3 regions of the Paenibacillus sp. GXUN7292 genome follow, and region 1 is predicted to be linked to each of the others. Evidence: riboswitches for the same ligand, from Rfam matches in the RefSeq annotation. Region 1 holds a riboswitch; each other region holds the start of a gene.

Region 1 (10,133 bases):
TTTGAAGCTTCGAACAGAGATGCAGTATGAGCTGCGCGAGCTGCAGCGGCGGCTCGGCATCACGTTTATTTTTGTTACGCATGATCAAGAAGAAGCGCTTGCCATGTCAGATGAAATATTCGTTATTAATGGCGGAAAAATTCAGCAGTCAGGCACGCCTACAGATATTTATGATGAGCCTATTAACCGTTTTGTTGCAGATTTTATTGGAGAATCCAATATCGTCAAGGGTAAAATGACACGAGATTTCGAGGTGGAGTTTGGCGGCCATGCCTATGAATGCGTCGACCAAGGGCTGCTTCCTAATGAAGTAGTGGATATTGTCATTCGGCCCGAGGATCTAGAAATTACTTCTCCTGACAAAGGCAAGCTGCAGGTACGGGTAGACTCACAGCTGTTCCGCGGCGTCCACTATGAAATTTGCTGCTATGACGCTGCGAACAATGAATGGCTGGTGCATTCTACACGGAAAGCTGCGGTTGGAGAGCATATTGGTCTTTATTTTGATCCCGAAGCGATTCATGTCATGCGTTTGAATGAGACGGAGGAGGAATTCGACAAGCGTCTCGAGTCCTACGGCGGGGAGAATGATAGCGATGGCTAATAAGGCAAGAAGCTTATACCTAATCCCTTATCTACTATGGATTGCCCTATTTGTCATTGCGCCAATCGTATTGATTGTGTACTATTCTTTGTTTGATGTAGAAGGCAATTTCACGTTCAGTAATTACGAAAAATTTTTTACACCTGTTTATTTGAAAATGACGCTAAGCTCGTTTTGGTATGCTTTTTTAATTACAGCATTTTCACTGCTGGTAGCTTATCCGACCGCTTATTTACTGACCAAGACAAAGCATAAGCAATTATGGCTGCTGCTCATTATCGTGCCAAGCTGGATTAACCTGTTGTTGAAAGCATATGCTTTTATCGGCTTGTTTGGCACATATGGGTTTGTTAATGCTGTGCTGGAGTGGAGCGGCATCGGCACGAAACAAATTTTATTTACAGATTTCAGTTTTATATTTGTTGCCGTATATATATTTATTCCATTTATGATATTGCCTATATTCAACGCCCTCGAAAAAATGAACCCAACTCTAGTGTTTGCGGCCAGAGATTTGGGGGCATCGGCTTGGACTACATTTAAGCGAGTTATATTCCCGTTAACGATTAACGGTGTTAAGGCAGGCTGCATGTCCGTCTTCATTCCTGCGCTTTCCTTGTTTATGATTACGCGCCTTATTGCAGGCAATCGGGTTATTACACTTGGAACAGCTATTGAGCAGCATTTTCTCGTTACGCAGGACTGGGGAATGGGTGCGACGATTGCCGTGTTCCTTATTATTGCGATGGCATTATTTATGGTGCTGACCGGCAGCAGAAAGAAAGGAGTGCTGGACATTGTTAAAAAATAGATGGAAGCTCTCCAATCTTTACTTGATTGCTATATTTATTATTTTATATGCGCCGATTTTTTATCTGATTTTGTATTCGTTTAACAGCGGCGGCTCCATGCGCAGCTTCGAAGGGTTTACGTGGGAGTTTTATGCCGATGTATTCCAGGATACGCGTTTGCTTATTATTGTGATGAATACGTTCGTAATAGCGCTTCTGTCTGCTGTTATTTCGACAATACTGGGCGTACTTGGCGCGATTGCAATTTATCAGCTGCGCAGCAATCGTCCCAAGCAGACCTTGCTTACACTCAACAATGTATTAATCGTAAGTCCGGATGTCATTATCGGTGCGTCATTTTTAATCTTGTTCACGTTTATTGGCATTCAGTTGGGATTCGTGTCGGTATTGCTGGCCCATATTGCGTTTAGCGTGCCGATCGTCGTTATTATGGTATTGCCTAAGCTTGAGGAAATGAGCAGCACGCTCATCGATGCTGCTCGTGATCTTGGAGCAAGCTCATGGGATGTGCTGTCAAAAGTAATTTTGCCTTACATTAAACCAGGCATATTTGCCGGCTTCTTCCTGGCATTAACATACTCGCTGGATGATTTTGCAGTGACCTTCTTTGTTACTGGCAATGGCTATTCAACATTATCCGTCGAGATTTATTCACGGGCAAGACAGGGAGTGTCCTTGTCGATCAATGCGCTTTCGGCATTGCTGTTCCTCTTCACCATATTACTAGTTGCAGGCTATTACTTTATTAATCAGCGGAATCAAAAGCCTGCCAGCAAGGAGGAGAGAGGATGAAACAGCTAGTCCGCACATTTCTGCTTGTCGTTATAGCAGCTTTAGGAATGATGTACGCAGCCAAAATGCTTAACTCCAGCGCAGGCTATTCCAGTGGAAATACACTGACGATCTACAATTGGGGAGACTACATTGATCCAGATTTAATTAAGCAGTTCGAGCAGGAAAGCGGAATTAAAGTTATTTACCAAACCTTTGACTCCAACGAAGCGATGATGACTAAAATTTCGCAAGGCGGAACCGCCTTCGATATCAGTATTCCTTCAGAGTATGCCATCAGCAAAATGAAGGAGGAAAATTTGCTTCAAAAGCTGGATCATAGCAAGCTTCCGAACTTGCAATATATTGATCCGCGCTTTATGCATCTTTCTTTTGATCCGGACAATGCGTATTCAATCCCATACTTCTGGGGAACGTTAGGCATCGTCTATCATCCTGATTTGGTTGGCGATCTGACCTTTGAAAGCTGGGATGAATTGTGGAGCGAACAGCTGCGCAATCAAATTTTATTGGTGGACGGGGCGAGAGAGGTTATAGGAATGGGCCTTAACAGCTTGGGCTATTCCTTGAATGATACGAATGAAGAGCATTTGCAGGAAGCGGTGAAGAAGCTTACGAAGCTGACACCCAACGTAAAGGCTATTGTAGGCGATGAAATCAAAATGCTGTTGGCCAATGAGGAAGCTGCTGTAGGCTTAGTATGGTCCGGCGATGCTTCAGAAATAATGGATGAAAACGATGTGCTGGAATATACAGTTCCTGAAGAAGGTTCAAATCTATGGTTTGATAATATGGTTATTCCAGCCTCTGCGCGCAATGTAGAAGGAGCGCACCAGTTCATTAATTTTATGCTCGATCCCGAGGTCGCTGCGCAAAATGCAGAGTATGTCGGCTATTCTACGCCTAATAAAGCTGCTCTGGAGCTGTTGCCCGAAGATATTTCAGGAGATGAGCGCTTTTATCCGGATGAGGAATTAACGGCGCGGCTTGAGGTTTATAACAATTTGGGCGCTAAAATGCTGTCGCACTATAACGAGCTATTTTTGCAATTCAAAATGCACCGCAAGTAATGTAATTATTTCCAGTCCACCCTGCTTATTCGAGTGTCTAGAAAGGGTAAGCCTGTGCTTATTATGTCTTGTTTACTACAAGATCGGGTTGCTGTTTAAGAGGAAGACACAACATCTAGGCAAGCTTAAAGCAGGGCGGATATTTTATAAAATCTGGTTAAAATTAAAGACATATTAATGACAATTGGACAAATTCCTAAAAATATACACATTTTTTTGTGAAAAAATCCTTTCAAAATAAGATATGACAGGTTAAAATTATTAAATCGGCTACTGCCTCGAGTCGAACTTTAAAAAGAAGGACTGAAACGGTATGACAGCAACTACGGTTAAAGAGAATTTAAACCCTTATGAGATCGCTCAACAGCAGGTTGATGCAGCCGCAAAGCTGTTGCAACTGCCGGAGCATGTCACTAATTTATTGAAGCATCCAAAGCGTGTGCTTTCGGTAAGCTTTCCAGTAAAAATGGATGACGGTTCGGTTAAAGTTTTTGAAGGCTTTCGAGCGCAGCACAATGATGCGATCGGACCTACAAAGGGAGGAATTCGATTCCACCCGGGAGTTACACTTGATGAAGTGAAAGCTTTGTCGATGTGGATGAGCTTTAAGTGTGGTGTAGTAGGTTTGCCGTATGGCGGTGGCAAAGGCGGCGTAATTTGTGATCCTCATGATTACAGCAAAGCTGAAGTTGAACGGATTAGTAGAGGATTTATGGAAGCAATTGTAGACTTCGTTGGACCGGACAAAGATATACCTGCACCAGATGTGTACACTACCCCGCAAATCATGGGCTGGATGATGGACACGTACAGCAGGTTGAAAGGCACTTATTCACCTGGCGTTATTACAGGCAAGCCGCTAATTGTCGGTGGCTCTAAGGGTCGTAATGAAGCAACAGCTCAAGGCTGTGTGTACACGATTCTTGCAGCACTAGAGGACAAAGGATTGCCGGTTGAGAACGCGACAGTTGCTATTCAAGGGTACGGAAACGCGGGAAGAATTGCAGCGCGCTTGCTAAGCGAAGCAGGCTGCAAGGTTGTAGCAGTAAGTGATTCGAAATGCGGTATCTATGATGCAAATGGCCTTGATCTTGAGGTTGTAGGTAATTTGAAAGACAATTCCTCCATTGCAGAATATGGCCAATCCCATATCATTACAAACCAAGAATTGCTTGAACTAGAAGTAGACATCCTCGTACCAGCCGCTCTAGAGAATGTCATTACGGCAGCTAATGCAGACAACATTAAAGCAAAAATCATCGCAGAAGCCGCTAATGGACCAACTACCCCTGAAGCAGATCGCATCCTATTCAGCAAAGATATTACAGTTATCCCAGATATTCTTGCTAATGCAGGCGGAGTTACCGTTTCCTATTTCGAGTGGGTACAAAATCTTCAGCACTACTACTGGAGCGAAGCAGAAGTATTGGATCGTCTAAAAACAAATATGATTATTTCCTATGAAGCAGTTCGCGATATGGCAAATGAATTCAAAACTGACTTCAGAACTGCTGCGTATATGATTTCTATCAAGCGCATTGCATCTGCAATGGAAGCACGCGGCTGGATCTAATAACCGTCATAATGAAGGATGATGTTAGATTGAAAAAAAAAATTAAGATTGGAATAGTAGGCTATGGCAATCTGGGCCGTGGAGTAGAGCTTGCAATCGCACAAAGCCCCGATATGGAGCTGAAGGCTATCTTTACGAGACGCGACCCGGCTACTATTACTTCAACGACAAAAGCATATACGATAGATGACGCAGAAAAGTTTACCAATGAAATTGATGTTATGATTTTGTGCGGCGGTTCGGCTACTGATTTGCCTGAGCAAGGCCCGCAATTCGTAAAAATGTTTCATACGGTGGACAGCTTTGACCGCCATGCGCGAATTCCGGAATATTACGATTCTATTAACGAAGCTGCGGTTGCAAGCGGCAAGATTGGAGTAATCTCCACCGGTTGGGATCCAGGATTGTTTTCCTTGAATCGCCTGCTTGGCGAAGCGGTATTGCCAGAAGGCAAGGAGTATACGTTCTGGGGCAAAGGTGTGAGCCAAGGTCATTCCGATGCGATTCGCCGTGTGAATGGCGTCAAAAATGGCGTGCAGTACACGATCCCAAGTGAAGATGCTGTCGAGAGAGTACGCGCTGGAGAAAATCCTGAGCTGGATACTCGCGAGAAGCATATCCGTGTTTGTTATGTTGTGAAGGAAGAAGGCGCTGATGAGACGGCAATCGCAAATGAAATCAAAACGATGCCGAATTATTTCGCTGACTACGATACAACGGTACACTTTATTACAGAAGACGAGCTGAAAGCTGAGCATTCTGCAATGCCTCATGGCGGCATGGTGCTTCGCAGCGGCAAAACAGGAACAGGCAATACGCAAATTATAGAATTCGGTTTGAAGCTGGACAGTAATCCTGAGTTTACAGCGAGTGTTGTAGTAGCATGTGCAAGAGCAGCCTATAAGCTTGCTGAAGAGGGTCAAAGAGGCGCTAAGACGATCTTTGATATTCCGCTAGGCTATTTGTCGCCTAAGTCTGGAGCTGAGCTTCGAAAGGAAATGCTGTAATCATCTAATTGCGGCGAGCCTAATATGAATCAAACAGATTGAAGAAGTCCCAGGCAGAGTAATGCTTGGGACTTCTTCACTATTTAAGTAAGCTAAGGTTACTTTTGTATGAAAGTTGACTTATTATTACATAAAGTAAATAATTTCTTGAACGTATGCAGGAGGGGCTGCAATGATGAAATGGATAAAAATGAGCGGTAAATGCCTTCTAGCCGCATTTTTATTGTTGTTTGCGCTACTCTGTTTGTTTGAAATTGTTTTTATAGCAGGCATATGGTTTAAATCGACTTTTGAGGGGATCGATTAATTGTGGGCAACTAATGATAAGCAATAAGAAAGGGGAACGAAGAGCAAGATTGGGAATGGAGAAGCGGCAGCGTCCGCCTTTGTAGACCAATTTTATCCTTTATAGGGGTTATTTCATCAAAAAATTGGACTACAACAGCGGTCGGAATCCCAAACTTGATCGTAGCAGTATCCCTTACGATTGCCTTATCCACAATTAATCGACACCCTCCATTTATTAGCCGAATAAAGAACGGAGGCTGGCAGTAGTGGCAGGTTCAATCATTATGAATGAGAAAATAAAAGCAGCAGAAGTTTTGCTGACTGGATTAGATGGGCAGGAGATAGGCGTAGTTTCTCGCGAGGATGCACTTGATATGGCTAAGCAGCAATCCGCAGATCTGGTATGTACATCGCTGATGAGCAGTCCGCCGCCCTGCCGCCTTGTTGCCAAGGGGCAAGCCAAGCAGCAGCGCGATCAGCAGAAAAAGCAGGAAAGCAATAAGCCAGCCAAAGTGAAGGAGCTTCGTCTGTCACCAGAGATTGAAGAGCATGATTATGAGACGAAATGCCGTCAGGCACAAAAGCTTCTTGAGTCAGGCCACTCCGTACTGCTGGTTGTCAAAATTAGCGGCAAGCAGGGAGCGGCAGCGAAGGAGCTTGTCGAAAGATTAGTAAAGGATCTGGCAGAATCGGGGAGCAAGCAAACAGGAATACAAGTGAGCGGCAAGCAGGCGGCAGTACAACTTCAGCCTAAAGCTGAATAGAGTTACGGGCATAAGAGAGCAAGAATGGGAATGGAGAAGCGGCAGCGTCCCCCTTTGTAGGCCAATTTTATCCTTAGCAGGGTTTATTTATTAAGAAAAATTAGACTACAACAGCGGTCGGAATCCCAATCTTGATCGCAGTGGCACCCCTTCTTATTGCTTGTTGCCTTATCCACAATTAATCGACAGTCTCCAGGGAAGCCTTAATGTAATAAAAATATCCAGCCTGAGGTTGACGAACAAGCATTCAATCATATAAACTATAGTTACGCTTAATTTCCGATCTTTCGAATCGGAAAGCGGGGGAACCAATCTTGTGGGGCGAATAGATCGCATGAAGCGAATCTTAGGGGACCATCTTACCCGAGTCCGTCAGCTAACCTCGTCAGCAGTGGGTGGGTCATTGCTTTCTTAATTTATAATCTTACACATAATGACCCTGTTAAAGTGATAGCAGCAGTCCTACGCGACTGCAAGCTCTATTGCTTTGCTGGCACCTGCCGGCCGGGGTTATTTTTTGTTTTTCGTCAGACCATCCACTGGTGAAGCGTGCATATCAAATCTTATTTTAGGAGGGGTTTGAATGGCGCAGCCAAAGTATGTTATGAATTTAGATCGTCTCACAATGATTCCGGAGAGTGAACGAGAGCGACTAAAGCCGATAACAGAAAAGTTTGCATTTCGTGTGAATGATTATTACTTATCGCTCATTGATTGGAATGATCCCGATGACCCGATTCGCAGGTTAGTTATACCGAACGAGGGAGAGCTGATGGAATACGGCAGATGGGACGCTTCTGATGAGGAAGCCAACTATGTCGTGCCAGGGTGCCAGCATAAGTATGGCACAACTGCACTGCTTATTGTGTCAGAGGTATGCGGTGCGTATTGCAGATATTGCTTCCGCAAACGTTTATTCCGCAATGATGTGAAGGAAGCAGTATCCAATGTCGATCCGGGAATTGAGTATATCGCCGCCAATCCGAGTATTAACAATGTATTGCTCACTGGCGGAGACAGCTTAATACTTGGAACACCTAAGTTAAGAAGCATTATTGAACGCTTGAGAGAGATTGACCATGTCAAAATTATTCGCCTCGGCTCCAAGATGCCGGTATTTAATCCGATGCGAATCTATGAGGATGAAGCATTGCTGGAGTTGATCAAGCAGTATTCTACGCCTGAGAAGCGAATCTATGTCATGGCTCATATCAACCACCCACGAGAAATTACGCCGGAGGCAAAGCGCGGCTTTCAAGCGCTGCATGAGGCTGGCGCCATTGTTGTCAATCAAACCCCTATTATTCGCGGCATAAACGATGATGCTGACGTACTTGCCGAGCTGCTGGATCAATTGTCCTGGGCCGGCGTTACCCCTTACTATTTCTTTATTAACCGCCCTGTTGCCGGAAATCGTGATTTTGTCGTTTCTTTGCAAAGAGCATACCAGCTTGTTGAACAGGCTAAAGCAAAGACGTCAGGTCTAGGCAAGCGCGTCAGATTATCGATGAGCCATTCTTCAGGCAAAATAGAAATATTGGCGATTGAGAACGGTAAGGCGTATTTGAAGTATCATCAGTCCCGAGAGGGCAATTACGGTCAGTTTATGATTCTTGATTGTCCGCCAGAGGCGTCATGGTTTGACGATTTGCCTGGCAGCGAGAAGTATTGGCAGAAGGAAGTAGAAGAGCAGGAGAGCGAGGCTATCGAGGCAGTGTAACTGGAACTGTACTTGCTCATGCAGACTTGCGCAAGCTGCTGCCGCTGCTGCTTTGCAGTAAGCTATTGTTGTTCAACGAGGCAGGCATTATAATGAATGAACAATAGCTATTGTAAAGCAGATTAGCAGGAAGGGGCATGTTGCAATGAATATACATGAGCAAGACAGAGAGCTTACAGCTGCTCAACTGGCCGCTATGATCGACCATACGCTGCTGAAGCCGGAAGCAACCAAACAAGAGATTATTGAGCTGTGCAAGGATGCCAGGCAGTATCAATTTGCTACAGTTTGCGTAAACCCAAGCTGGGTTTCGCTGGCAGCCAAGGAGCTGTCAGGCACTTCAACTGGTGTTACAACTGTAGTAGGCTTTCCATTGGGGGCGACCAGCTCGGCTGCCAAGGCATTTGAAGCCAAGCAAGCGATTATGGATGGGGCTAATGAAATTGATATGGTGCTGAATATCGGCTTGCTGCGATCTGGAGAGCTTGCAGCAGTAGAGCAGGATATTGCTGCAGTTGCGCAGGCATGCGGCGATCAGGCCGTTCTGAAGGTTATTTTGGAATCAGGCATGCTGTCTGACGAAGAAATTGTTACTGCATGCGAGCTGTCCGTCCGTGCAGGGGCCAACTTTGTCAAAACGTCTACCGGCTTTGGGAAGGGCGGAGCAACAGAGCAAGCTATTGCTTTGATGCGCCAAACGGTAGGTCCTAATATCGGCGTCAAAGCCTCTGGCGGAGTCCGCGATTATGATACGACCTGCCGCATGATTAAGGCAGGCGCGAGCCGCATTGGTGCTAGCGCAAGCGTTGCGATTGTGCAGGGTCAAAGCGGAGAAGGCTACTAATCATCATATTTAAACAAAAAAGCTGCCAGTCATATACTAGATTGCGCAGCTCATTTTGTTTATATCCTACTGCTGCAGGGAGCGATTTGCTCACAGAGCCGGTCAGTCGTTCCGTTATTTCGCCCAAAATTGCAGTTTAGAGGAAGTAAAGTGACAGACGTTCCGTTATTTGCTATTAAATGGCGGAAAGAGCCCCGTTTAGAACCGAATAGCGGAACATGTGGCCGCGAAATTAAAAAAATGGTGGTTTTAAGGCAAATAACGGAACGTGTGTCCAATTCGATTCATTATGGGCAAGCATTTATAAGCACGAAACAACGGAACGTCCAGCCAGGGATATTCCGTTTTCTATATTTTACTAAGAACCGGCACTTCCTTACCCAAGGAAGTGCCGGTTCTGCTTGTCGCCTATTATTTTGCGTCTGCTGTTTCTTCTTTATTTTTATCCAGTGAGTTTTCAATTTTTGCTTTATCTTGGAGCTCTGCAGTCAAACCGCTCTCTTCAGCTGCAGCTTCCTGGCCAATAAGCATAGTGCGGATCGGGTTTTTGAGCTCGTCCAGCGAAGCGCCTTTCTTATCTTCGGTTTTCTTAATAATATGATATCCGAATTCAGATTTGACGATATCGCTTACTTGATCAACTTCTAGTGCGAATGCTG
Region 2 (10,133 bases), on a different contig from region 1:
TGCGTGTTCCTCGTCCAAGCTGGCTGCTTGCCCAAATCGTCCCGCCGTGGCCTTCAATAATTTGCTCTGCAATGGCAAGCCCAAGACCACTTCCGCTGGCTGTGCTTTGATTGCGGGAAGGCTCAGCCCGATAAAAACGCTCGAAAATATGAGGCAGGGAATGCTGATCAATGCCAGGTCCGTTGTCTTCTACATATATAATAGCCTGCTCTTCTTGGCGTCCTAGTCCAATTGTAATTTTTTTCGGAGGCTGCACCATATATTTGATGCTATTATCGAGCAAATTAATAACAACGCGCTTCAGCTTCTCACGGTCAGCGAGTACGAATAGCGGCCCTTGTAAGGCTTCATCCCACCGCAGCTCTACCTGATGGTTATCAAATTCAATAGCCATTTCATCCGCGATATGATGCAGGAAAGGGCTAAGCTCCAGCTGCTCAAAAGAAAAAGGCTCTTTCTTGAGGTCCAGCTTGGAATAGAACAGAAGCTCGTCGACTAGCCGTTCCATATCGGTAGCGCGAGTATGAATCGCGCGAACATATTGCTGCAGCTTTTCCTCCGTATTCGTCACGCCATCGCGAATGCCTTCAGAATAGCCTTTGATTGTTGTTATAGGCGTACGCAAATCATGAGAAATGTTGGAGAGCAGCTGCTTGCGGTTTTCTTCGTAGCGAAGCTGCAGCTGGATCGAGTCGTAAAGCTTCTGCCGCATTTGATCAAAGGTTTGCACTAATTGCCCAACCTCATCCTTGGAGCCGGATTTTAGCTGGAAGGTCAAATCGCCGCTTTTAATATGCTCAGCCGATTGTCTTAGCTCGTCGAGCGGCTTAACAATTTTGCGTGTAACATACCGATAAAGCAGGAAGCCTGTAAGCAATAATATAATAATAAATATGCCAATCAGCAAAGGAAGCAGAGTACGCACCATTTCAGCAAAAGGACTTCTTTCACGAATGACAAAAATGCTGCCTTTATCGCCTGTTTCAGGAGAAAAGTGAAAATCAAATTTTGAATAGGAGAAAAAGCGGCTGCCGATATTCATCGTGTTGCGAATCGTATTGTTGCCCATATCATACTTTGGCAAAATAGATAAAAGATCAACCCCTTCAAGCGCTGGAGCGACAAAAAGAAGCTGGTCGTTTTCACGAATTACGAGCGAGGCCTGCACCATTTTCAACTGAAAATTGTATTCCTCCAGCAGCACTTGATTTTTCAATTGAAGGGGGTCATGCTTTGCTAAATATTTAAGATCAAGAAATAAGCTCTCTTCTTCCTCCGACAAAGGATGCAGCGAATAATGAATCGTATAAAAGCTGCGAATGCTGCGGAAATCACCAGTTACGGCAACAGAGAGCAGATAGGCGGACAGTATGAATAAAATGACGGATACGATTACGACGGAAGTAAAAGAGAGCAGCAGTCTAAAGCGTATGGACAAGTTGTCACCACCACTTTCATTAATATAGGCTCTTGTTGCCTCATTATGCTATTCGCCGCCGGCTGCTTCCAATGCCTGCACCATTTCGCTATAGCCTAACCGCTTGGCATGCTGCAGCGGAGTAACACCTTCAGAGTCGGCTATATTGACATCAGCACCATACTCGATCAGCAAATTCACAATTTGCTGATGTCTGGTTCCGCCATTGCCGAGCAGAACAGCTTCCAGCAGCGCTGTCCAGCCCAGATTGTTAATATGATCAATATTGACATCAGACGTTTTTAGCAGCTCCTTGACGATATCGACATGACCGCGATCAGCGGCAGGGATTAAAGCTGTACCGCCAAAGCGGTTTGTCAGCTTTGTATCTGCTCCTACGGCAATAGCTGCGCGCACGAAATCAAGCAAGCCCTCAGCGCCGGCATAAAGAAGCGGATTATCGGAGCGATTATCGCGAATATTAATATCAGCGCCTTTATCGATAAGCCATTGGAACAAATCTAGCTCGTTCGTATGGACAGCGATCATGGCAGCCGTTCTGCCGCGGTTGTCAACAGCGTTGATATTTGCGCCTTGCTCAAGCAGCGCCGCCATTTCTTCTTTTTTGTTATGCTCTGCGGCCTGCAAAAATTCAATGTTTAATTTATCCATATTCTCCTCCAATGCCTGTTCTGTTTTTTGTGAATTCTTTTTATTATTATTTTGATTGAAGTTGGTTTGACAGCCTGATTGCGTAAGCAGCACCAGTCCTATAATAAGTATTATTGTTGTTCGCAGCATCGCTTATCCGTCCTCCTGTCCTCGTATTATAGCAGGTAAAATTTTGTTATTATTTCATCATAGCAAAAAAAAATAAATAGTCCGCAAACATGATATTAAAAAAGTATAAACAAAAAGGAGCATGCTGCCCGCTGTGGACAACCTGCTCCTTGCTGCTTAAAATGATATGCAAACATAAATGCTTATAAATTTTTCTTTTTCAAAAGCTGTTATTCGACACCATCCCGAAAATGCTTGACGTAATTCTTATCGCCAATATGCTTCAAATCATCAATCGTATTTTCCAGGGTAGTAATAAGCTGTTCTTTCATATGCCGGATGGTTTCGTAAAAAAGAATCTCCTGCTCGCCGACAGGCTTGCTGCCATAAATAGCTTGAACGGCAACCAGCTTGCGGTGCTGATCCTCGAATTGCTCCAATGATTCATATACATGCTTGGCATATAGAGCAATATCTTTGTTTTTATAAGGAATTTCACTTTGCAAATGCTCGATTCGGTTATGCATCATGGACATCACGCGCCTTTCAACTCGATTTTTAGCTTTAGCTGAAGGAACAGTCAGGTCTATGTTTTCATCATAACAATCATCCTCTCTCTGCAACGCTTACGGAGTTAGCTGACGGATTAGGGCAGTGAGATTGCCCCTCCCATAACTTGCCTTCCTTGATTCTGGCAAGCATGCAGGATTCACCCCGGTAGATAATGGCGGACACCGGATGGTGCAAGCTGTTATCGGATGGTTCCTCCGTTCCTGTACAGGATTCAGCGGTTAGGAGTAAAATTGTGAACATGGTTTGAATCGCTTTTGAAGATAAATTGTATGATACGCTTGCTTGTAAAAGTTGTAAAATAACAAAAAAAGTCATAGCTTTGCATGGAGCAGCATTTGCTTGTAATGTAACCGTAAAGACAAGCTATTTTCTTAATTTTTTAAAAGAATAGTCCCGTATGCTTTCATTTTCATTTTTTCGCCTATAAAATGATGGATAAATTACCTTAGATAAACTGCAAGGGAGATGTAACATGTTTGATCCAACTGTATTTGATAATTTAAAAATAGCTTTCGAAAACGAACTGTATGATTTGGATAATTTGAATCAGTACATTTTAGTTTCCGATCGAAAGGATACGGTCGAGCTGTCGGTGATGGGACGCGAGTTCAAGCTCAAATTTCATCTGGTCAAGCAGCCTAATATTAGTGCAGAGGTTAGGCTGCATGCTTCTCTGAATAATTTGGCTGCGGAAATATTGGAGCAGGAGGGTGCCAATCCTGGTTGTTCCTTGTCGATTTATTTTTATTTGACGATTATGGATGAACAGACAGCGTGCAGCCAAATAGAAAAGATTTTGCGGGAAATTTGGGATCCGGCTGTAACTTTGCGGCAAACGCTAAGTTATACATACGGTACACAAACCGCAGGCTGGAGCAATGTTGTCGAATTGAACTTTATTAGACAGATTAATGAAGAGCAGATGGGCGATATTTCAGAGCTGGTGCAATATATGCTTGAATCGTTAGAAAAGCTTGATGCTAATACTATTAATTTATAAGCTGCTATAGATTTGATATTCGCCTATAAGTTCGTTAATATAGAAATAGAACATAGAAGATGGAGGTTTAAATTATGTATCGTACAGTGGCAGATTTTATAGAAGAATGGTCAGCTTCGGCTGCAGGCACGCTTTCTGTGTTTCAAGCAATTTCCGACGATAAAATGGATGTTGCAATAGCGGAAGGACATAATTCCCTTGGCTGGCTGGCTTGGCATTTGGTAGGCTCCGCAGGCGTGTTTGGCCAACTATCTGGGTTGGATGTGCCGGGTCTAGGCAAAGGAACTCCAGTACCGGCTTCGATGACTGAGGTTATCGCCAAGTATAATGAAGTAATTGCGGCATACAGTGAGGCTGTGAAGAGCTTGACGGATGAGCAATTGCTTGAGGAAATCAATGGCTTTGGCAACCCTCTTCCGCGCGGCAAGTTTTTGCGTATTATGGTTGATCACCAGACACACCACAGAGGTCAAATGACGGTGCTGCTGCGTCAGGCAGGCTTGCCTGTTCCAGGTGTCATGGGACCGACTAAAGAAATGCAATAATCTTTACAATAATCTTTAATCTGCTCAATGTTTAATGATAATAAGCAGTCTGTTTGCCGCAATCGAGATGATTGCTGCGCACAGGCTGCTTTTTTTGAATGGATCCTGATGATGCGGACACTGATGACCATGAGCGCTCATTATTTGCCAACTTCCACGTTCTAGCGGACAGAATTGAGACTGTCGATTCATTGTGGAAAGTTGCAACAAGCAATAGAAAGGGGGCACTGCGATCAAGATTGGGATTCCGACCGCTGTTGTACGCCAGTCCCAATCTTGCTCACAGATGGTCACACGTTCCGTTATTTGCTCAAAAAACGCTATTTTCTCAATTTCGCGGTCACTCATTCCGCTATACGGCTCCAGATGGGGCACTTTTTGCGATTTATGGATCAATAACGGAACGTCTGTCACCTTACCTTCTCAAAACTACGATTTTAGGCGTAATAACGGAACGACTGACCATCTAGCGAAGTTGTCGATTCCTTGCAGAATGAAGATGCTTGGCTTTTTTCAAATATAGGAAAGTATAAGTTTTCAACTATAAATCAATTTTTCAATTGGCTCTGTCTATTAAGAAATTGATTTCAACCTGTTTCCTATATTTCATCGGTAAACCGCCTCCTTCATCTAAGCAAAGGACGGCTAAGCCGTTTATCCTCAGTGAATGGTTACTGCACTGTCCAATTATAATTTTGCTTTTGCCAAAATTTAAATTAGTATGATGAATAGTATTGTTTTTAATGAGCGGTGTGTTACTTTTTCGGTACTTTATCGTTACTATTTGCAGGGAGGAGGAGCGAGGATGAACGATCCTTTTATAGTGATGTATGATCGTTATTTTGACGATATTTATCGCTTTGTCTGGTATAAGACGGGAAACAAATGGGATACGGATGATCTCGTCGCAGATATATTCAGAAAAGCTCTGCAAAGCTTTGATACGGTAAGGCTGAAGGAGGAGCAGCAGAAGCGCTGGCTTGTTGCGATAGCCCGCAATACGGTTATTGATTACTACCGCAGGCGCAAGGAAGTTGTATACGGGCACGACCCTGAGGTTTTCGGATATGTGCAAACGGCGGAGCTGCTGGATTCGATTGATTTGCGGCAGGATTGCCTGAAGCTGTCTCTTCAGTCGCTTACTGTCGAGGAGCAGGAAATTATTAATTTAAAGTATATGACAGGCTTAAAGTATGCGGAGATTGGCGAAATAGTGGGAAAGGCGGAGGCCTGGCTCAAAATGAAGATGCATCGGATGAAGCAAAAGCTGGCCAAGTTCATCACGGAATGTATGGAGGTGCAGCAATGAATGATAAGCAGTGGGAGGAGTATATGGAGGAAGTAAAGTCAAAGCTTCCTGTAAATCAGCAGCTGAAGGATGAGCTCAGGCAATCGCTTATAAAGCAGCGGGGCAGACGGGGCTTTCGATATTGGAAGCCTGTTAGCCTGGTATCAGCTTTGCTTGCCGTCGTAATATTCAGTATGGTGTGGCTTGGCAGCCCTTCCGTACAAAAAATCGAGGCGAGCTCGCTTCATTTTAATCAATCCTTCTCTTCATTGGAGCAGCTTGGGGAAGAAATAAGCTCAGGCATTGCGGAGTATAAAGGTGTCATTTATGTGCCTATGCAGGAGAAGGGATTATACAAATATGATCATAAAAGCTATTCAAAGCTAATAGACGGCAATATTACGTTTACTCGTGTTTCTCCTGATGGCACTAAGCTAGTTTATGTGCAGGACGGCAGCCTGTATTTATTTTATATTAAAAATAACAGCAGCGAGCTGCTGCTGGAGAAGGCTAGCGCCGACGAGCCGCTGAGTGCTCCGGCATGGTCTGAAGCAGGCACGCATATCCTATTTGCCCGTGCTGGAGAAGTTGCCGAAATCAGCTTAAAAGCCAAAACGGTTAACCCGATTGCAGAAGGGGCATATCCTGCTTATTTGGATGGCAGAAAGAAGGTTATTTTTGAGCGCGATGGACAAATCATTGAAAGAGTATTAAGCAGCGGCAACGAGCAGGTACGTACTAGCGGCAAGTATCCAGCTGTATCGCCTGACGGCTCGTATATTGCTTTTATTCAAACGGATGAAGCTGCGCAGATGGAGGATGTATGGATTGCCGATTCAGATTGGCAGACGAGAAAGCAGGTAAGCCGCAACCAGATGTCGGATGCCTGGGATAGAAAGACAGGGGAAATGATAGAAGGAAAGCAGCAGCCTAAATATACGTTCGAAGAGCCTGTATGGAGCAGCGACAGCGACAGGCTGATGCTCTATAAAGTGTTCCATACGAATGTGGTATGGAAGAAGCTTACGCAATTTTCAGTTTCGGAAAAACCAGCCTCTCCAGAGGAGGTTGTAGCCGGATCAATCGAAGCTTTGATTTATCGGGATGAGGATTTCGCCCATAGCTTTTTTAGCTATGATCCAGGTTATTTGAAGGGTACGAGCCCGCGCCAGGTAGGCTATCGTATTTTGGGAAGCGGGATGGAAAACGGCAAACGTTATGTGGATGCAGAAACTTATCTGTCTTATCAAGATCCGTATTATCAAATTGATACGACTCGTTACTTGCTGTCTGAAACGGATAGAGGCTACTTGATTGATGAGATGGTGGAAATAAGCAGTCAGGTTGTTCAGCTTTCAGCAGAAGGAGTCGAGCTAATTACTGATGATGGTGCAGGAGAGAATCTGTTTGCTTTGCCTTCTATCCCATCTGAGGAGGGGTGGAATAATGGCGAAGTCCATAGTTTGGTGTATATGACTGAAACTAGAACGCTGTATTTTACCATGGACCGGAAGCAAGGGGATCGCTATAAGTTGATGTTGTTTAAGTATGAGCGGGACAGCGGCAAGTTCGAAGAGTTAATTGAACTGGGTGCGGAGCAGCATTCCAGCTTAATGATTGCCGATCCTGGTCAAACCTATATTGCAGTTGAGATGGAAGTTAATGGACGCAATGATGTCGTTGTGTATGATGCAGAAAAGCGAAGCCTTACAACGATGTCCGAGCATGTATTAGGCGAGCAGCCGCTAGAGCTGCATACGCGTTTCTGGAAGGAAGGCGAATTGACTTACTATGCGGCAATGGACAACAGAGATGTATTTTTCCGATACAAGCCAATGTCGAAGTAAGGCAAGAGGTTCAAGCGGTGCAGGGATAGTTTCTGCATCGCTTTTTTGAATTTCGGTCTTCTGCATAAATTTTGAAAAGTAGGGAACCGGGAGCGGTTGAGCGAAGTCTATATGAGTAGGAGGTGACATTTAGATGCACGATTTGCATTATCAATATGTATCTCAGCTTAGTCCGGAAGATATGAGAGCAATTATGGAGCAATATGGGGATGATGTATGGCAGTATGCTTATTTTCTTACTAAAAAGCCGGATATGGCTGATGATATTGCGCAAGAGGTATTTATAAAAGTTTATCAGTCCATTCATGCATTTCGTGGCGAATCTTCTCTGAAAACATGGCTGCTTAAAATAACGAAAAATACATCGATTTCACTTATGAAGCGGGCGTATTTCAAATATCATGTGCTTACTCATTTCATTAAGCCTGCTGGCGAGCACCCTTCGGCGGAAGCAAGCGTAATGGAGAAGGATTTTACGAATAGCGTTTGGGCACAGGTAATGAAGCTGTCGAGCAAATACCGCGAAGCTATCGTACTAAGCGCTCATTATGAGATGTCAACGGAGGAAATAGCCGATATGCTGCAAATTTCGGTAAATACCGTAAAGAGCAGGCTGCATAGAGCGCGCAAAGAGCTGCGAATAAGGATGAAAGGAGAGTAAATGATGACTATTATAGACAAAGAGCAGGATCGCATCAATAGAATGCTAAAAGAAAGACCTTTCCGCAAACGGCAATTTGATCAAAAGCTGCAGCAGCAGGTGCTTCAGGCGATATCAGAGCCAAAGCGGCGAACAAAGCGGACTCGTGGTTGGCTTGCACCCGTCATGCTCGCTTTAATATGTGTAGCGGGTATAGGCCTGTTAGCTTCGCCGCTAAATCTCGGCAAAGGCCCGCAGCAGCCGGGAACGATTACAGCTCCGCCAAGCACAAGCCCGGAAGTTACTCCAACCCCAACAGTGAATGAACAGGACAATGAGCAAACTTTAGCGCAAACTGACAATGGACAATATCGGCTTTATGTAGATCCTCGCGCTGAAACTGACGGTCACTACACTGAAATTGCCATTGCCCGCGGTGATGAACAGGTTTATAAATTCGATGGGACATTGTATACAGGCAATTCAGATTTTGCACCAAGCTTGCAGCTTGCAGACTTGAATGGCGATGGTTCGGATGAGCTCGTTGTCCTTTGGGGCTATCCGCTCGCAAACGGCATATGGACGCAGGATGCGCATGTGCTGAATACGACAGATTGGTCCGAAATACCGATGACACCGATTCAGATGCTGCTGCACCATAATGTGGATTATCAATTTATTCCGCTCGATGATTATGTATGGGTGTCGCTTGATGTAAACGGCTCAAGATATGATAAGGCGCTGGACAAAACATTTGTACAGGATGAGCTTAGTCTTTCAAGCATTCAATATGCTCTTCGCTACGTGTTGAATAAAGACCCAGATAAATTGGTAGTCAGCGCAGATGCTTATATAGGAGATGGGACTAACCTGGTAAGCTTCGGTAACTTCAATATCATGCTTCAATATAATGGAGAGCAGATGGATATGGAGTTTATTAATACATTTGTTCTAACTGAGGATGCTGCCGGAGCCATCCCCTTCTATGCGATGAGTGTTGATGATACGCTAATTCCTCTTTGGGTAAAAGAGCATGAGGCGGACCTTGTAAAGCTGCTTGGAGATCCGATCAATGAAGCGGTCAAGCGGCTCGGAGAAGACGGGGAGGATGCGGGTCCTTTTGCAGGCACTTATGTAAAGGATCTGACTTATGATGGATTAGAGTTGAAGCTGGCATCCGGAGGTGGTGAAGAGTATAGAATAATTGGCATGCGTATAAGCAGCAGTAAGTATGCAACTTCATTAGGCATTAAAGTCGGCGATACAGCCGAGCAAGTAGAAGCGGCCTACCCGTTTATTGAAGTTGCTTTGGATGGGAGAACACCGCCAGGGAATTATGCGTATTCGATTTCTGAGGGCTTGCCGCGAGGCTTGCTGATCGAAATGAAAAATAATAAAGTGGCTGAGCTCTACTTTGAATATTTAATGGATTAAACTAAAAGGGGCGTCCAGAGATCAGTTTGCGCTGATTTGCCGGAGAGCCCCTTTTGGCTGATTAAGTAGTTGTTGTCGGAATCGGTCCGCGCCACCTCAAAACGTCACAATGTATATGAAATTTCATACACAATACGCTGAAATGTCCGGAAAAGCACAATTGTATATGAAATATCATACAGAATCGGTCGGCGCTACCTCAAAACGTCTCAATGTATATGAAATTTCATACACAATACGCTGAAATGTCCGGAAAAGCACAATTGTATATGAAATATCATACAGAATCGGTCGGTGCTACCTCAAAACGTCTCAATGTATATGAAATTTCATACACAATACGCTGAAATGTCCGGAAAAGCACAATTGTATATGAAATATCATACAGAATCGGTCGGTGCTACCTCAAAACGTCACAATGTATATGAAATTTCATACACAATACGCTGAAATGTCCGGAGAAGCACAATTGTATATGAAATATCATACAGAATCGGTCCGCGCCACCTCAAAACTACCTTTAGCTTGGCGATTTCGCAATATATACGGTATTCAATGGAAGTAGATGCATGAAATCAGGCTGTTGGAAAACCGCAACAAGTAATTTGC
Region 3 (10,133 bases), on a different contig from region 1:
AGTCTGGGAAAGCAATATTGTGCGCGAAGGTTTTTGGGAGGCAGCATTTAAAAAGTTAAAGTACACTGAGAGTTTTGTACAAATAACCGACGGGAAGCTTGCGGGATGCTGGGTTCTGAAGACGGACGAAGCTGCGGAAAGTGAAGACGGCTCCCTTCCTGCAGAACATGTTGCAGATAAAGTATTAATCCGTTCCAACGGTATACTTACGTATACAGCCAAAGATATCGCCTACCACCTATGGAAATTTGGCTTGCTCGAAAAGGATTTCCAGTATAAGTCGTTCTCTGAGGGCTTGTGGACAACAAATCAGTCCGGGGATGAGGCCTTTCTTGGTAAAGCAGAAATCGTCATAAATGTTATTGATTATCGGCAGCAATATCCACAGAAAATGGTAAAACAGGCACTAGCGATACTTGGCTATAAGACAGAAGCCGAACGGCTGCATCATGTCAGCTATGGCGTCGTCTCGTTAAGCCCGGATGCGGCAAGCGAGCTCGGTATCGATACCTCTGATGGGAAAAGCTCCTATGCGATGTCCGGCAGACAAGGTATTGGCATCAAAATTGCAGACCTGCTCAGCTATATGGAAAAAGTCATCGATCAAAAACGTTCCGCTCATGGCGGACTTGCCAGCAGTGCGATTGCGGCAGCTGCGATTCGCTATCAATTGCTTAAGTATAACTTGCTCACAGAGGTTGTATTCGACATGAAGCAGGCGGCAGAGGTAACAGGGAATTCAGGCGTTTATCTTATGTATGCACATGCTCGCGCTTCGCAAATTCTTCTTAAATCCGGAGAACCATTCTTTTCTAAGCCATCGGGCAATTGGAATTTGGATACAGCCGAGCATGCGTTGCTTCGACAAATTGCACATTGGCAAGATACACTTTATACGGCTTGCCGAGATTATTCACCTAATCAAATATGCAATTACGCTTATGAGCTTGCTTCTGCCTTCAACAACTTCTACACAATTTGTCCGATCCTAAAAGCAAAGGGCGAGCAAAGGGCTTTACGTCTGTGGCTTACTGCCTTATTTAGAGAAACAATGGCGGATGTGCTTCGTACATTAGGCATGCCAACGCCGGATCAGATGTAATATCAGGCTGTTGAAAAACGGTCTGGAAATGTAACGAATGTCAGAAGCGCTAGTATGCAAAAAACGTGGTTATAAAAAATCTAACGGAGATATGGAGGGTGTCGATTAATTGTGGGCAACTATGGTTAAGCAATAAGAAAGGGGAACGAAGAGCAAGATTGGGAATGGAGAAGCGGCAGCGTCCGCCTTTGTAGGCCAATTTTATCCTTTACAGGGGTTATTTCATCAAAATAATTGGACTACAACAGCGGTCGGAATCCCAAACTTGATCGTAGTAACATCCCTTTCAATTGCTTATTCTATTCACAATTAATCGACACTCTTTCTGTGTCCGCTCATTTATTTCTTACTGGCCTAATTAGCCATGCAATGCTGCCTGACGCTTGTAATGATCTTCAATAACAAGACAAGCCATTGCTTCTACAACTGGAACAATACGTGGGCAAATACATGGATCATGTCTGCCTTCTGTTCTAATTTCCGTCTCTTCTCCGTGGATGTTCATCGTTTGCTGCGGTACAGAGATCGATGAAGTCGGCTTAACAGCAATACGGAATACGATGTCGGCACCTGTACTGATTCCGCCTACGATACCTCCCGCATTATTTGTTTTAAAGCCGTTTTTGTCCATCTCGTCATTATGCTCGCTGCCTTGCATGGAAGCTGCGGCAAAGCCTGCTCCGAACTCGATTCCCTTTACAGCGCCTATGGACAACATCGCTTTGGCCAGCTCAGCATCCAGCTTGTCAAATGTCGGCTCGCCGATACCAGGTGAAACATTGCGGATACGGCATTCAACTATACCGCCGCAGCTGTCGCCTGCCGCCGATAATGCTTCGATTTTTTGAATCATTTTTTCAGCTGCCACCGGATCACAGGCGCGGACGGCATTTTTTTCGATGATGGATTCATCAAAAGTCTCGCAAGCGATACCGCCGATCTCCTTGGAATAAGCCACGATCGATACGCCTCTTCCTTCCAGCGCTTTGCGGGCAACTGCGCCCGCTGCTACGCGAGCAGCTGTCTCACGACCGGATGCGCGCCCGCTGCCGCGATGATCGCGGTGACCGTATTTTTGCAAGTAAGTAAAATCTGCATGCCCTGGACGAAAGGAATCTTTAATATCGCTGTATGCCGCAGGTCTCATATCCGTATTATGCAGCATAATTGCTAACGGCGCACCCGTTGTTTTGCCTTCAAATACACCTGATAAAATATGAATCTTGTCATATTCCTTGCGCGGGGTCGTTACAGACGACTGACCGGGCTTTCTGCGATCCATCTGAACCTGAATATAGCTTTCATCTATTTCCATGCCCGGTGTTACACCGTCAACGATAACTCCTACTGAAGCGCCATGCGATTCACCGAAGGTAGTAATTTTGAAACGTTCTCCGAATGTGCTGCCTGCCATTGAAATCACTCCATTTATAATTAATTTATAATTAATTTATCTATTAGGTATAGTTTAATTGTATAATTGCAATAAATGAAATAGATAATTTAAACATTTGTCATAGAGAGGACTTATGCCAAGGATGATACACAGCGAGTGGTACCGTATTTTTTTGTATGCAGCCCAATCTGGCAACCTGACGAAAGCGGGCCAACTGCTCCATATGACTCAGCCTTCGGTGAGCTATGCCATTAAACAGCTGGAAGAAGCGCTAGGCATCACACTGTTTGATAGGCTGTCCAAGGGTGTGCGGCTGACCCCGGAGGGAGAACAGCTTTATGAGCACGTACAGCTTGCCTTCGCTCAGCTGGAGTTGGCAGAGCAGCAAGTGCAGGAGCTGAAGCAATTTAAGGCAGGACAAATTCGAATAGGCGCCAATGGCGCTATAACTAAAAATATATTGCTGCCCAAGCTGGATCAATTCCATGCCGAATACCCACAAATACGGATAAAGCTTGTTCAAGACAAGACAAGCCTTATCGTCAAGCATATGAAGCAGGGTGTGATAGACATCGGCTTTATTCATCTGCCTCTGCAGGACAGCGAGCTTGTTATTAAAAAGATTTCACCGTTAAAAAATTGCTTTGTAGTAGGCAAAAGATACGAGCAGCTAGCTGCACAAATAGTATCCGCTGAACAGCTGCTCAATATCCCGCTGCTGATGCTGTCTGCCGGCAGCTCCACCCGCTCCTTTGTCGAGCAGTGGTTCAGCATGCAGGGCTATACCGCCCACGCCGATATTGAGCTGAACAGTCTGGAGATGCTCGCTGCCTTTGCCGAGCGCGGCTATGGCGCTGCCTTTGTGCCAAAATCGTTTGTCGAAGAAGAGCTGGAAAAGGGCTCGCTGCTGGAACTTCGAACAAGCGTGCCGCTGCCGGATAGAGAGCTTGGCATTGCGGTCAGAAAAGACAGCTCTCTATCACTGCCGACAGCCAAATTTTTAGAGCTATTTATTAGCTGAATGCAAAAAACCGCCTTCCTCATAGATGCGCTTGTGCATCAAGAGGAAGACGGTAGTGGTTGCAATAAACGATTTTACGATACAATAGCGCGCACTGCCTCGATAAACTTTGTCATTTCTTCATCCGTACCTATGCTGACACGAAGGAAATTATCGATGCGCGGCTGGTTAAAATAGCGTACGAGCACCCCTTGCTCTCTCAGCTCGGTGAACAGCTTCTGAGCAGGCACTTCAGGATGCGACACAAAGACGAAATTTGCTTTTGAATCCGTTACATGGAAGCCAAGCGCCTGCAGCTGCTTCATCGTCCATGCTCGGGTAGCGATTACTTTGGCAGCCATCTCCTCAAAATACGCCTTGTCCTCAAATGCAGCAATGGCGCCTGCTAGCGCAACGCGGTCAAGCGTATAGGAATTAAAGGAGTTTTTCAAGCGATCGAGCCCTTGAATAAGCTCCTCGCTGCCGTAAGCAACGCCAACTCGCAGCCCCGCCAGTGAACGGGACTTGGACAGCGTCTGGATAACAAGCAAATTGTTATATTCATTAATAAGCGAAACAGCCGTCTCGCCGCCAAAATCAATATAGGCCTCATCGATGATTACAACATGCTCAGGGTTATTGTTAAGAATAGTGCGAATATCAGATAGCTCCAGTAGCTTTGCTGTAGGGGCATTAGGATTAGGTATAATAATACCGCCATGATCGCCTTGGAATTGCCCAATCGGCACATTTAATTGTCCGTCAAGCGGAATAAGCTTCGCCTCAAGACTGCACAGCTTTGCGTAAACCTTGTAGAAGCTATAAGTAATGTCAGGGAACAGCACCGGCTTTGCAGGGTTGAAAAACGCAGCAAATGCCAAGGCTAATATCTCGTCAGAACCGTTGCCGACGAAGGTTTGCTTCGGTGATACGTTATAATAACGCGCAGCTGCCTCGACCAACGCCTCGCAGGTCGGATCGGGATACAATCTCAAATCAGCATTTACAGCCTCGCGCATAGCTTGTACAGCCTTAGGAGACGGCGGATATGGATTTTCATTCGTGTTCAGCTTAATATATGACTTATCCTTCGGTTGTTCGCCAGGCACATACGGCTCTAGCGAATGTGCTAATGGACTCCAAAATTTACTCATCTTCCTTCTTCCCTTCCTCTGCAGCAATCCAATAATCAATTCAACTGTTTCTATTAACTATTGCAGTATTTTTGTATAAGTGAATAAAGCCAGCCGTAAGCCCGCAAAGCCAAGCAAGGCGCCGATTGTATTTAATATAATATCATCTACATCAAAGCTGCCTACACGAAGCAGCATCTGCAACAGCTCTACGCCAAACAACAGCAGCACACAAGCGATAAGCAGCGGCCAGAAACGATAGAAGCTGCGGTTAAGCAGCGGCAAGAAAACCCCTATCGGAATAAATAATATAATGTTGCCCAACAAATTTTCTATCCAAATATTCGCATTCATTCGATGTCTGTTCAATATAAAATGTTTGATTGTATCAAAAGGCACGAGATTATAAGAATAGCCGCTGCCAAAATATTGGGATCGGATAAATAGCAGCTTAATCATAACTAAAGCATAGATTAGCGCAACACATAAAATAGCAATATTAAGCAGCCGCGAAGGCAGTAATGATCGCTTGAACACTGCAGCTTCCCCCATTCGTCCATCAGCTAACGCTTCGCGGGAGGGTGTCGATTAATTGTGGATAGGGCAACAAGCAATCGAAAGGGATGCTACTAGGATCAAGTTTGGGATTCCGACCGCTGTTGTAGTCCAATTTTTTGATGAAATAACCCCTGTAAATGATAAAATTGGCCTACAAAGGCGGACGCTGCCGCTTCTCCATTCCCAATCTTGCTCTTCGTTCCCCTTTCTTATTGCTTAACAATAGTTGCCCACAATTAATCGACATTCTCCGCAAATACTCTAGCTTTGCAAATAAAGAGTGACGATTAACTCTCCAGCAAGCATGTGTACAAACAGACAGCCCGCCATTCATATTATATTCAGGCAGGCTGTCTGACTATGGTACAGTATAAATCTGCTTAAGCCTTCTTCGGATCGAAGGAGCTTTTCAGTGAGACAATACGGTTGAATACAAGCTGATCATCAGTGGAATCCTTCGTATCCACATTGAAATAGCCGTGCCGGAAAAATTGAAACTTATCCCCGCCCTCGGCATCCTTCATGTTTTCTTCAACAAATCCATTTAACACTTGCATCGAATTCGGATTAATCCGCTCCAGGAATGGCTTCTCTTCGCCTTCCTCCTCGCCGACAAACAGCGGCTCGATTAAACGGAATTGGGCCGGAACCGCTTGCGAAGCTTCTACCCAGTGGATCGTGCCTTTTACCTTGCGCTCTGTAAATCCGGAGCCACTCTTCGTACGCGGATCATAGGTGCAGCGAAGCTCAACGACATTGCCCGCTTCATCTTTAATTACTTCCTGACAGGTAATGAAGTAGGCATGCTTCAGACGAACCTCATTGCCAGGGAATAAGCGGAAATATTTGTTCGGAGGATTTTCCATAAAATCATCCTGCTCGATATATATTTCGCGGGAGAACGGAATTTGACGGCTGCCCATTTCTTCATTTTCGGCGTTGTTTTCCGCTTCCAGCCACTCAACCTGTCCTTCCGGATAGTTTGTAATAACAACCTTAAGAGGATCCAGTACCGCCATCGTACGAGGCGCCCTCAGCTTCAGGTCCTCGCGAATAAAAAACTCCAGATTGCGCTCGTCCACTACGCTGTTGTTTTTGGAAACACCGATTTCGCGGCAGAAGGTGCGGAATGCCTCCGGCGTGTAGCCTCTGCGGCGCATGCCGCCAATTGTCGGCATACGGGGATCGTCCCAGCCCGTCACAACGCCTTCATCTACCAGACGCTTTAAATTGCGCTTGCTCATAACGGTATTTGTCACATTCAAGCGGGCAAACTCATACTGGCGCGGCGTAGAATCCATTTCACATTGCTCAACAACCCATTCGTACAAAGGACGGTGATCCTCAAATTCCAGCGTACAGATCGAATGCGTAATATTCTCAATCGCATCGCTTAGCGGATGCGCAAAGTCATACATCGGATAAACGCACCAAGCATCGCCTGTACGATGATGGTGAGCATGGGAGATGCGATATAGAACAGGATCTCGCATCGTTATATTTGGCGATGCCATGTCAATTTTGGCACGCAGCACACGGGAGCCGTCCGGAAACTCTCCTGCGCGCATCCGTGCGAACAAATCCAAATTCTCCTCCGCGCTGCGCTCGCGATAAGGGCTGTTTTGGCCAGGCTCTGTCAGCGTGCCCCGTGTTTCCCTCATCTGCTCGGCCGTCAGATCGCAGACATAAGCCTTGCCTTTATTAATCAATAGGATGGCACGATTGTACATTTCCTCGAAATAATCGGAAGCAAAATGCAGCTCCTCCCAATCAAAGCCGAGCCAATGCACATCCTCTTTAATTGCCTCTACGAATTCTGTATCTTCTTTGAGAGGGTTAGTATCATCAAAACGCAAATGCGTTCTACCATTAAATTCGTCTGCCAGCTCAAAATTCAAACAAATGGACTTGGCGTGGCCTATATGCAAATAGCCGTTCGGCTCAGGCGGGAAACGAGTCACGATTTCCTGCACTCGGCCGCTCTTTAAATCTTCTATTACAATGTTTTTAATAAAGTTTGAAGATGCTGTCTTATTGTCCGCTACATTCTCCATTGCGACCAACCTTTCCCACGTATACTTATATCCTCTTATGATACACAATTGCGCATAAAATTACACGCTGAATCGTGCTGAATCGGTATTTTGTTTATGAAAAAAACACATTTTTCATTAATATCTTCTCATTTTCACCATCTAGCAGCAATTTGCAAGTATTATATTGTTTGTGGAGCAAGATATCCTTATTGTTCCAATCTTCAACCAACTACATTTTATGACTCGAAAGATGAGAATTATTAAAAGTAGTAAGGTTGTGAAGGATTTAATCGGTTATTACCGAAATATAGCATGTACATTTTTTAAAAATTTGCCTAATTCCCTAACGGGAAACGGGGGAACCATTTTGGGTGAATTGACTTCAGATTGCATGGGCTGCCTAAAGCGCTACCAATCTTGGGGAGTCATAGGGGACCTTCAACCGAACCCCACAGCTAACCTCGTAGGCACCGGAAGGAGTTTCATCATTGAAGAAGATTACAGCAACAATTCTAGGTCTTGTGCTTTTGCTAACGTTTTCAGCTAGCGAAGCATTCGCAGCATCAAAGATGGACGGCATTATCGATGATCTAATCGGAACAAAGTACAGATACGGCGGTACAACTACAAGCGGCTTCGACTGCTCCGGGTTTACCAAGTTTGTATTTGCTAAGATGGATATCGAACTGTCGCGTTCTTCCACAAGCCAAGCTACTGAAGGCGTTAAAGTAGCAAAAGCTGATCTTATTGCAGGCGATCTTGTATTTTTTGATACAAGCGGATCTAACAATGGCGGTATTACACATGTAGGCATCTATGTTGGAGACGGCAAATTTGCTCATGCGTCAACCTCCAGAGGCGTTATTATTGATAATCTTAATTCAAACTACTACAAACCGCGTTATGTTACAGCGCGTCGTATCATGAGTGATGAATCACATTCTACTTACGCTGCGAAATAGAATCAAGGAGAAACCGTGTATCCTCTTAATCAAAGGACGCACGGTTTTTTATTTATTGCTCTTGATTAACTAACCGACACTGGTTTGGACGCGGGCCCTCTTGCCTGCTTTACGCCTAATATGATCCATATGATAAGCAAAGAAAGCAGTATAATGACGAGTGCAGCCAAATACCATAATGTAGCCGAAATCGTATACTGGTCCATAAACCAGCCAGTTATACGAGGAAATACAGCCCCTCCTATACCGCCGCATGCCACCAAAATGCTCGTTGTCCTCTCTGTCGTTCCAGGCAGCAAACTATTGGCATACACAAGGCCAATCCCAAACAATCCCGCAAAAAACAAGCCGCTAAGCGCGATAAAGACCAGCATTAACAAATATGTATCGAATAATGTCATTAAACAAAACACAATAGCGGAAGCTGCCGTTGCAATCAGCAAATACTTCGTATAGCCCATGCGATCAGCGAGTATGCCTGCAAAAATGCGGCCTATAGCAACTGTTCCCCAAAACACGCTTAGCGTTGAAGCTGCCGCTACCTCAGACGCCTGAGTATGCTCAATTAGAATGGCCGGCAAATAGTTAGAAAAGCTCATCTCCATGCCGACATAGAACATAAAGAACAAAGCCGCCAGTGCAAGAAAGGGAAGCATGCGCTTCGAATAACCCCAGACGATCGCCTTGCCGTGTTCTGCTGTGTTCTGCTTTCTTTCCCGTGCCTTCTCCAGGCTTCTTTGCGCGGACAATTCATCGTCCAGCTTGCCAAAGGACAGGGTCAGCCATAAAACAAAAATAATACCTGACATAGCCGCTAATATTGGAAAGGACAGCTGCCAAATGTTCTGCTGGATCAAATATGCTGCCGTTAGCGGAATAACAAGCGCCCCGATGCCAAAGAAGGTTTCCAGCCTGCTCATGGCAGCAGCAGTTCCTTCCTTGTGCAATTCAATAATCATCGCGCCGACAATCGCTTCTGTCATGCCAAAGCCCAATCCTGCCAAAGGCGCCACAGCCAGCATCCAGCCCCATGGAAGCAGCAAACTGTAAGCCGCTTCACTGAGGGTGAGCATACCGATAGCGAACATTACGGTTGTGCGCTTTCCAAATCTTGCAGATATAGCCGGCGTGAATAATACACCTACTAAAAAGCCAAGAAATTGATTCATAATCCATTGACCGCCATCTTTGTAGGACAGCCCATAATGCTCGATCAGCTGTTCAAGAATGGAGCCGCCGATAATATGGGCGACTCCAATAAGCAAGTAGGAAAAACAGCCGAGCCAAAGTAATTTTTTCATAATCTGTATTGCTCCTTAATTCTTCGCACTTGCTACTATTATATATGATCTCTTATATTAGCCTGACCAGCTGAATAAGAGTATCGTCCTGTGTCACCTCTATGACATGATGCTTTGGATTGTACACGACCATGCCTCTGCCCACGGCGATTGACCGCTGCTCTCCCAAACCAAAGAAAATATCGTCTGCAAGAGCCTCCATCACCTCTGTTTGCTCTTCCAGCGATAGCGAAGACCAATCATCAGGCTCCATCTCGAAAAATGTATAGCATTGTTCAATTTCAGATACGGCAAATGTCAGCTCTTTCAAAATATCCGCGTACTCTCTAGCATGTCTTACACCCATTTTGCAACAATCTCCTTATATTTGCTCATTATTTTGATCTTCCTGTCGTTTACTCTAATCTCAGAATACCCTTTTGACGATAATAATAGAAGTAGATAAATGTCGAAAATGTATTAGATGGGGTGCATGATGAAAAATTCAACGATTATTGGTCTCATTCTTGGATTAGTTGCTGTGTTAGGCGGTATGGTGTTAAAGGGTGCCAAACTTTCCTTTCTTCTTAATCCAGCAGCGTTCTCAATCATTATTCTAGGTACAATAGCAGCGGTCATGATCGCCTTCCCAATGTCCGAGCTTTC

What was found. A riboswitch is a leader RNA that binds a small molecule or an ion and turns the genes downstream of it on or off. The one in region 1 is predicted to bind cyclic di-AMP.
Region 2: linked by a shared signal. The riboswitch ahead of ACRRU2_RS11895 (hypothetical protein) and the one ahead of ACRRU2_RS17465 (KamA family radical SAM protein) in region 1 are both predicted to bind cyclic di-AMP.
Region 3: linked by a shared signal. The riboswitch ahead of ACRRU2_RS21745 (C40 family peptidase) and the one ahead of ACRRU2_RS17465 (KamA family radical SAM protein) in region 1 are both predicted to bind cyclic di-AMP.

Annotation. Positions count from the first base shown of each region.
Region 1 covers NZ_JBOZWO010000021.1:84,251-94,383, reverse strand. Annotated here, with positions in the region: gene ACRRU2_RS17505 (ABC transporter ATP-binding protein) at 1-604, shown strand, start outside; gene ACRRU2_RS17500 (ABC transporter permease) at 597-1,415, shown strand; gene ACRRU2_RS17495 (ABC transporter permease) at 1,402-2,208, shown strand; gene ACRRU2_RS17490 (ABC transporter substrate-binding protein) at 2,205-3,278, shown strand; gene ACRRU2_RS17485 (Glu/Leu/Phe/Val family dehydrogenase) at 3,592-4,851, shown strand; gene ACRRU2_RS17480 (diaminopimelate dehydrogenase) at 4,881-5,858, shown strand; gene ACRRU2_RS17475 (hypothetical protein) at 6,031-6,165, shown strand; gene infC (translation initiation factor IF-3) at 6,431-6,910, shown strand; cyclic di-AMP (ydaO/yuaA leader) riboswitch at 7,170-7,315, shown strand; gene ACRRU2_RS17465 (KamA family radical SAM protein) at 7,494-8,630, shown strand; gene ACRRU2_RS17460 (hypothetical protein) at 8,579-8,737, shown strand; gene deoC (deoxyribose-phosphate aldolase) at 8,776-9,474, shown strand; gene ACRRU2_RS17450 (peptidylprolyl isomerase) at 9,886-10,133, opposite strand, start outside.
Region 2 covers NZ_JBOZWO010000011.1:144,220-154,352, forward strand. Annotated here, with positions in the region: gene ACRRU2_RS11885 (sensor histidine kinase) at 1-1,438, opposite strand, end outside; gene ACRRU2_RS11890 (ankyrin repeat domain-containing protein) at 1,487-2,218, opposite strand; gene ACRRU2_RS11895 (hypothetical protein) at 2,428-2,727, opposite strand; cyclic di-AMP (ydaO/yuaA leader) riboswitch at 2,806-2,997, opposite strand; gene ACRRU2_RS11900 (hypothetical protein) at 3,243-3,770, shown strand; gene ACRRU2_RS11905 (DinB family protein) at 3,845-4,315, shown strand; gene ACRRU2_RS11910 (RNA polymerase sigma factor) at 5,121-5,624, shown strand; gene ACRRU2_RS11915 (TolB family protein) at 5,621-7,450, shown strand; gene ACRRU2_RS11920 (RNA polymerase sigma factor) at 7,584-8,111, shown strand; gene ACRRU2_RS11925 (hypothetical protein) at 8,112-9,524, shown strand.
Region 3 covers NZ_JBOZWO010000033.1:42,987-53,119, forward strand. Annotated here, with positions in the region: gene ACRRU2_RS21715 (arginine--tRNA ligase) at 1-1,102, shown strand, start outside; gene aroC (chorismate synthase) at 1,461-2,516, opposite strand; gene ACRRU2_RS21725 (LysR family transcriptional regulator) at 2,632-3,519, shown strand; gene hisC (histidinol-phosphate transaminase) at 3,594-4,652, opposite strand; gene ACRRU2_RS21735 (VanZ family protein) at 4,710-5,168, opposite strand; gene ACRRU2_RS21740 (glutamine--tRNA ligase/YqeY domain fusion protein) at 5,570-7,243, opposite strand; cyclic di-AMP (ydaO/yuaA leader) riboswitch at 7,548-7,710, shown strand; gene ACRRU2_RS21745 (C40 family peptidase) at 7,714-8,187, shown strand; gene ACRRU2_RS21750 (MFS transporter) at 8,253-9,488, opposite strand; gene ACRRU2_RS21755 (hypothetical protein) at 9,541-9,834, opposite strand; gene motA (flagellar motor stator protein MotA) at 9,964-10,133, shown strand, end outside.